DNA from 3 places in the Variovorax sp. AB1(2024) genome. Region 3 is predicted to be linked to each of the others. Evidence: predicted binding sites of a transcription regulator. Region 3 holds the regulator's gene; each other region holds the start of a gene.
The links. Region 3 encodes sigma-54, which starts transcription at its own class of promoters, with help from an activator protein. Its sites were predicted from a motif close to TGGCANGNAANCTGCTTT; they were not measured.
Positions count from the first base shown of each region.

Region 1: a site for sigma-54 is predicted at 1,215-1,232, ahead of WIX39_RS03595 (pilin). Genes of this name have one in related genera too.
Region 2: a site for sigma-54 is predicted at 1,318-1,335, ahead of WIX39_RS21695 (circularly permuted type 2 ATP-grasp protein). Genes of this name have one in related genera too.

Region 1 covers NZ_JBBHKP020000001.1:737,529-739,791, reverse strand. Annotated here, with positions in the region: gene WIX39_RS03605 (CHASE2 domain-containing protein) at 1-250, shown strand, start outside; gene WIX39_RS03600 (3',5'-cyclic-nucleotide phosphodiesterase) at 280-1,083, shown strand; gene WIX39_RS03595 (pilin) at 1,293-1,805, shown strand; gene WIX39_RS03590 (hypothetical protein) at 1,958-2,263, opposite strand, start outside.
Region 2 covers NZ_JBBHKP020000001.1:4,661,269-4,663,531, reverse strand. Annotated here, with positions in the region: gene WIX39_RS21705 (DNA internalization-related competence protein ComEC/Rec2) at 1-271, shown strand, start outside; gene WIX39_RS21700 (oxepin-CoA hydrolase, alternative type) at 415-1,263, shown strand; gene WIX39_RS21695 (circularly permuted type 2 ATP-grasp protein) at 1,364-2,263, shown strand, end outside.
Region 3 covers NZ_JBBHKP020000001.1:1,461,362-1,463,624, reverse strand. Annotated here, with positions in the region: gene WIX39_RS06985 (phospholipase D family protein) at 1-234, opposite strand, end outside; gene WIX39_RS06980 (RNA polymerase factor sigma-54) at 245-1,852, opposite strand; gene lptB (LPS export ABC transporter ATP-binding protein) at 1,873-2,263, opposite strand, start outside.

The DNA of each region.
Region 1 (2,263 bases), 720 kb from region 3:
GTTCACCCCCCTGGCCGAGCGCACGCCCGAAGCCGAAAAACAGGCCCAGCCGATGCTCGAGCGCTGGGGCGCCGTGCTCGCCGCCTACCGCCGCCAGGACTGGGCCATGGGCCGGAACTTGCTGGCCCCCTTGCTCGCCGCGGATGCCAAAAAAGTCCTTTACCAGCTCTACGCCCAGCGTTTAGCCTCCATGGCGTTGCGACCCCAGGATCCGAACTGGGACGGCGCAACCCGGTTCGAAACCAAATGACGACAGACACACACAAGGGGTCTTTCACAATGCAGGTTCGTGTGCTGGGTTGCTCAGGCGCCATTGCCAAAGACTGCCGCACCACCTCGTTCCTGGTCGACACCGACCTGCTCGTCGATGCGGGCACCGGCGTGGGCGACCTCTCGCTCGAAGAAATGGCCGCCATCGACGACGTGGTTCTGACGCACTGCCACCTCGACCACATCGCCGCCCTGCCCCTGATGCTCGACGCCATCGGCAGCCGCCGCTCCAGACCGCTGCGCGTGCATGCGCTGCGCGCCACCATCGAAGCGCTGCGCGCTCACGTATTCAACAACGTCATCTGGCCCGACTTCGAGAGCATTCCCAGCCCTGAAGCGCCGTTCGTGAGCTTTCACGACATCGAGGTGGGGCAGATGCTGCAGCTGGGCAGCTGTGCGCCCAAGTCGATCGAGGTGCTGCCGGCCGTGCACACCGTGCCGGCCTGCGGCTTTGCCGTGCGGCGGGCTTCCGGCGGGGCGAACTGGGTCTTCAGCGGTGACACCGAACGCAACCCGCCGTTCTGGGACCGGGTGAACGCGCTGGATGTGGCGATGCTGGTGATAGAGACGGCCTTCAGCAACAGGGAGCAGGCGCTGGCCGAGCGCAGCTTGCATTTGTCACCGGTGATGCTGGCAGGCGAACTGGCGCGGATCGACCCGGCGAAGCAGTTTCCGATCTACATCACGCATACCAAGCCGGCGGAAACCGACGAGATCATGAGCCAGATCGAGGCGCTGGGAGAGCATCAGGTGGCGGGGGTGGCGCACCGGGATATCCGGTGGTTGAAGGCAGATGGAGTGTTGACTTTCTGATGCATCGGCAGACCTTGCCGGTTGACATATTTGTCATGCAAGAAGCATCTGGACACAAAATGTGTCGCATCGTGTTACACGTTGGTAAACAAAGGTGACGCGTTCGGTCGACAGAAGGCTGGTTTGGAGGGTGGCACAGATGCTGCGGAAGTTCTCTCGCTCCGGGCAGGTTCCCGGGCGTAACAACCAACCAACCTGGAGTTAGTTCAATGAATCGTCGTACTCTCGCCCGCCGCGCACAGGCCGGCTTTACCCTTATCGAATTGATGATCGTTGTGGCGATCATTGGTATCTTGGCTGCTGTGGCGCTGCCGGCTTATCAGGACTACGTGGTTCGTTCACGAGTAACTGAAGGTCTGGCGCTCGCCAGTGGTGCAAAAACGGCAATTTCCGAGAATGCCGCTCAAGGCGCCGGGTTTGCAAATGGCTACGTTCTCCCTGCCGCAACGCCTAACGTCGCGAGCGTTGCTGTGGCAGATCTGACCGGTGTGATCACCATTACCTATACCGCAGCTGCTGGCGGCGGCACCGTTTCGCTCACGCCAACCTCGGGTGGCACCGCTCTTGTTGGAACCGCACTGACTACCGCGCCGACCACCACGGTCGCTGGTGCAGGTGGCAGTTCTACAGTCCCGACGGGCGGTTCGATCGAGTGGCTGTGCCGTCCGGGCGCAACGACGCCGATGCCCGTCAAGTTCTTGCCCGCTTCGTGCCGCCCCTAAATGGCGCTGCCGATGTAAAAAAGCCGCCCTCGGGCGGCTTTTTTTTACGTTGGACGGATTTATCTGGTGAGCAAAGCTAAATAAATCGAGGATTTACGGCCAGCGCCGAGACGATTTGAGAACCGCAGGCTTGGAGCTTTGAAAAAACGAGGTCAGACTCCAATTGATACTCTGTCACTCAGCGCAATACGCAGCGATCGAACCGTGATTTCGGCTGCCTCGATTCGGCGCCCCAACTCATCGTTGACCAGCCAGACCAAGGCGCTGAATTCAGAACGCGTCGGAAACACCTCTTCCGTGTCGTTCACGTGGTGCGGAGCGATGAGTTTTTCGAGACACGTGTAGGCGCGCCGCACAATTTGCAGGCTGTCGATGTCATCGCATGCCTGTAGAGCAAGCGATTCCGCGCTGAAGGATTCAGAAGACTCAGGGGGGAGCGGAGGAGCGTGCGCAGACGC
Region 2 (2,263 bases), 3.2 Mb from region 3:
CGGCAGCAAGACCTCGTCGAGCGAAACCTTCCTCGACGCCGTGCAGCCGCGCATTGCACTGGTCCAGGCAGGCTATCGCAACCGTTTCGGCCACCCGGCGCCCGAGGTGGCGGCGCGGTACGCGGCCCACGGGGTACGGCTGGTCGACAGCCCCCGCTGCGGTGCCGCCCACTGGCGCAGCACGCAGCCTGACGATGTCGCCTGCGAGCGCGAGCGCCATGCGCGCTACTGGCGGCATCGTGTGCCTGAACGCGTTGAAATCGTGAATTAATTGTCAAATTAAACGTAAAGTACTCATCACTGAGGTAGCGCCGGCGAGTGGTCGCGTGCGTTATACGGTCTGAAACAACGCAAAGGGAATGCCATGCAAGATCGCAGCAGTTGCCGGTGGGGCCGGTTTTCCGGGCCCGCGCCATGACCACCGCCGTCCCGACCATCACCAGCGCGAGCGCCACGGCCACGTCCGGCGCAAGGCTCAAGACGCACCGCGAGGGTCCGGTGCTGGTGCTGACCCTGAGCAACCCGGCCGCGCGCAACGCGGTCAACCCGGCGGTCTACCGCGCGGCGGCCAAGGCGCTGCGGGCCACCTCGGGCTTTCGCACGGTGCGCGCCATCGTGCTGTGCGGGGAGGGCGAGCACTTCAGCGGCGGCGGCGACCTTCGGCGGCTGGCGCGGCAGCGCAAGTTGCCCGAGGCCGAGCAGCACGGCCACCTCGAGGCGCTGAACGAATGGATCATGGCGATCCAGGAAGCGCCCCAGCCCGTCATCGCGGCGGTCGAGGGTGCGGCCGTGGCGGGCGGTTTTTCGCTGTGCCTGGCCTGCGATCTCATCGTGGCGGCGGAAGACGCCAGGTTCGCGATGTCTTACGTCAACCTGGGGCTCACGCCCGACGGCGGAGGTTCCGATTCGCTGGTGCGTTCGCTGCCGCCGCAGGCGGCCCTGGAGATGCTGCTCGACGGCAAGCCCTGCAGCGCCAGGCGGCTGCACGACTGGGGCGTGGTCAACAAGGTGGTGCCGCGCGGCAGTGCCTGCGCCACGGCGCTCGAATGGGCGCAGGAGCTTTCCCGCGGGCCGTTCGAAGTGCAGGCGCGCATCAAGCAGCTCGTGCACTCTGCCCGGGGCCGCAGCCGGCGGGAACAGCTCGATGCCGAGCGCGAATCTTCCGTTGCCAGCCTCTACGGCGACGAGAGCGGGGAGCGCATCAAGGAATTCCTCTCGCCGCGCAAGAAGCAGCAGCCGCCGGCCGAAACCCCGGTGCGGTAGCCCGCAAAAAAAAGAGCTTCGACCCGTCTCCGGCCGCCGCATAAGGGGTTCTACTGGCCTCGAACTTGCTAAGCTACGGCTCAAGGAGATTGGTCGTTCCATGCACAAATTCGACGAGATGTATGAGCAGTTGCCCTATGCGGGGGCTGCGATCCGACAGCATTACAAGCGCTACGACCAATGGCTCGCGAAGCAACCCGGTGAGGTGATGCGTTCGCGGCGTGAAGAGGCGGAAATGATTTTCCGCCGGGTCGGTATTACCTTTGCCGTGTACGGCGCGAAGGACGAAGACGGTTCCGGCACCGAGCGGCTCATCCCGTTCGACCTGCTGCCGCGGATCATTCCGGCCAACGAGTGGGACAGCATGGAAAAAGGGCTGGTTCAGCGCGTCACGGCGCTCAACCGCTTCCTGCATGACGTCTACCACGACCAGGAAATCATCAAGGCCGGCATCATCCCGGCCGAGCAGATCCTGAACAACGCGCAGTTCCGCCCCGAGATGATGGGCGTCAACGTGCCGCACAACGTCTACTCGAACATCTCGGGCATCGACATCGTCCGCGCCCCCGATGCCGAGGGCAACGGCGAGTACTACGTGCTCGAAGACAACCTGCGCGTGCCCAGCGGCGTGAGCTACATGCTCGAGAACCGCAAGATGATGATGCGGCTCTTCCCGGAGCTGTTCAACCAGAACCGCATCGCGCCGGTCGCGCATTACCCCGACCTGCTGCTGGAGACGCTTCGCGCCAGCGCGCCGCCGGCCACGGCCGAGCCCACGGTGGTGGTGCTCACGCCGGGCATGTACAACAGCGCCTACTTCGAGCACGCCTTCCTCGCGCAGCAGATGGGCGTGGAGCTGGTCGAAGGGCAGGACCTGTTCGTCAAGGACAACTTCGTCTACATGCGTACCACGCGCGGGCCGAAGCGCGTCGACGTCATCTACCGCCGCGTGGACGACGACTTCCTCGACCCCGAGGTGTTCCGTCCCACGTCCACGCTG
Region 3 (2,263 bases):
GATGCGGGTGGCGAAGGCGAAGTCGCCGCCGGGCATCAGGCGAAAGCCGCTCAGGTCGGGGTCGGGCTGGGCCGCCATCGCGAGCTTGCCGAGCGCGGTGTCGGGCGACACGGCCATGGCCTTGGTGGGCGGGCGCGGCGCCTCGTCGGGCAGGGTGGCGCAGCCGCTGAACAGCAGCACGGCCAGCAAAGCGATCACCCAATGGCCCCAGCGCGACATCGGGAGACGGCTCATCGAAGGCTTTCTACAGGGCCTTGCGCAGGTTGGCGGGCGCAATGCGCAAGGCTTCGCGGTACTTGGCCACGGTGCGGCGCGCGCACTCGATGCCCTGCTCCTTCAGCATCTCGGAGATCTGGCTGTCCGACAGCGGCTTCTTGATGCTCTCGGAGCTCACGAACTGCTTGATCAGCGCGCGCACCGCCGTGCTCGACGCATTGCCGCCGGTCTCGGTGCCCAGCGCCGAGCCGAAGAAATACTTCAGCTCGACCGTGCCGAACGGCGTGGCCATGTACTTGGCGGTGGTCACGCGCGAGATGGTGGATTCGTGCAGGCCCAGTTCGTCCGCAATTTCGCGCAGCACCAGCGGGCGCATGGCCAGCTCGCCGTGCACGAAGTAGCTCTTCTGGCGCTCGACGATGGCGTTGCTCACGCGCAGGATGGTGTCGAAGCGCTGCTGGATGTTCTTGATGAACCAGCGCGCCTCCTGCAGCCGCTGCGACAGCGCCTGGCTGCCCTCGCCCTTGTGCGACTTGAGCGCGCCGGCATAGATGTCGTGCACGCGCAGGCGCGGCATGACCTCGGGATTCAGCATGACGCGGAACTTGACGTTGGTGCCGCGTCCGGTCTTGGTGACGATCACGTCGGGAATGACGATGTTGCGCTCGACGTCGACGAAACGGCGCCCCGGCTTGGGCTCCAGCCGCGCAATGACCTGCAGCGCCGAGCGCACCAGCTCTTCGCTGCTGCGGGTGAGCGTGGCCAGGCGCTTGAAGTCGCGCCGCGCGAGCAGTTCCATCGGCTGCTTGCAGATGGCGATCGCGGTCTTGTAGACCTGTGCCTGCTCTTCGTCTTCGTCGTCGTCCTCGGCGGCCAGCGCGCGCAGCTGGATGCTCAGGCATTCGCCGAGGTCGCGCGCCCCCACGCCCACCGGCTCCAGGCTCTGCAGCAGGCCGAGCGCCACCTGGAAGTGGTGCACCAGGTCGTCGAACTGGTCGTTGTCGTCGCCGGCCAGGCCCGAGGCCAGCGCAGGCAGGGAGTCTTCGAGGTAGCCGTCGTCGTTGAGCGACTCGATCAGGAAGCGCAGCGCGGCGCTGTCGTTCTCGCTCAGGCGCAGGCTCAGCGCCTGGCGGTGCAGGAACGACTGCAGCGATTCCTGGCTGCGCGCGAGTTCGGTGGCGTCGGCGCGTTCGTCGTCGCCCAGGTTGTTCTGGCGCGCGGGAGCGTCGCTGCCCCACTCGCTGTCGTCGGGCGCCATGTCGACGGTGCCGTCGCCTTCCCAGTCGGGCTCGCGCTCGGCGATCTCGGCGGCGGGGCCGTCGGAGTCGGCCGTGGTGGTGGTGGCGGTCTCGGTCGAGGCGGTGGAGGTGCTGGCGGGCGGCGGGGTGAAGTCGCTCTCGCCGTCGCCGCCGTCACTGCCGTCATCGCGCGCAGCGGGGGCGTCGGCGGTGTCGAGCCCGAACTCCTCGCGCGCCGCTTCTTCCGCGGTGCGCTCGAGGAAGGGGTTCTCGTCGAGCATCTGCTCCACTTCCTGGCTCAGTTCGAGCGTGGAGAGTTGGAGCAGCCTGATCGACTGCTGCAGCTGGGGCGTCAACGCCAAGTGCTGCGAGACGCGAAGGGACAGCCCTTGCTTCATGTGGAGAACCCGACCCTTCCTTACATACGGAAGTGTTCGCCTAGGTACACCCTGCGTACCTCGGCGTTGTCGACGATCTCCGAGGGCGTACCTTGTGCCAGCACATGCCCGTCGCTGATGATGAACGCGTGATCGCAGATGCCCAGCGTTTCGCGCACGTTGTGGTCGGTGATGAGCACGCCGATGCCGCGCTCTTTCAGGAAGCTGATGATCCGCTGGATTTCGATGACGGCGATCGGGTCGATGCCGGCGAAGGGTTCGTCCAGCAGGATGAAGCGCGGCTGGGTGGCCAGGGCGCGTGCGATCTCGACGCGGCGTCGCTCGCCGCCCGACAGCGCCAACGCCGGCGAATCGCGCAGGTGGTCGACGCGCAGGTCGGCCAGCAGTTCGGACAGGCGCTCTTCCATGTGC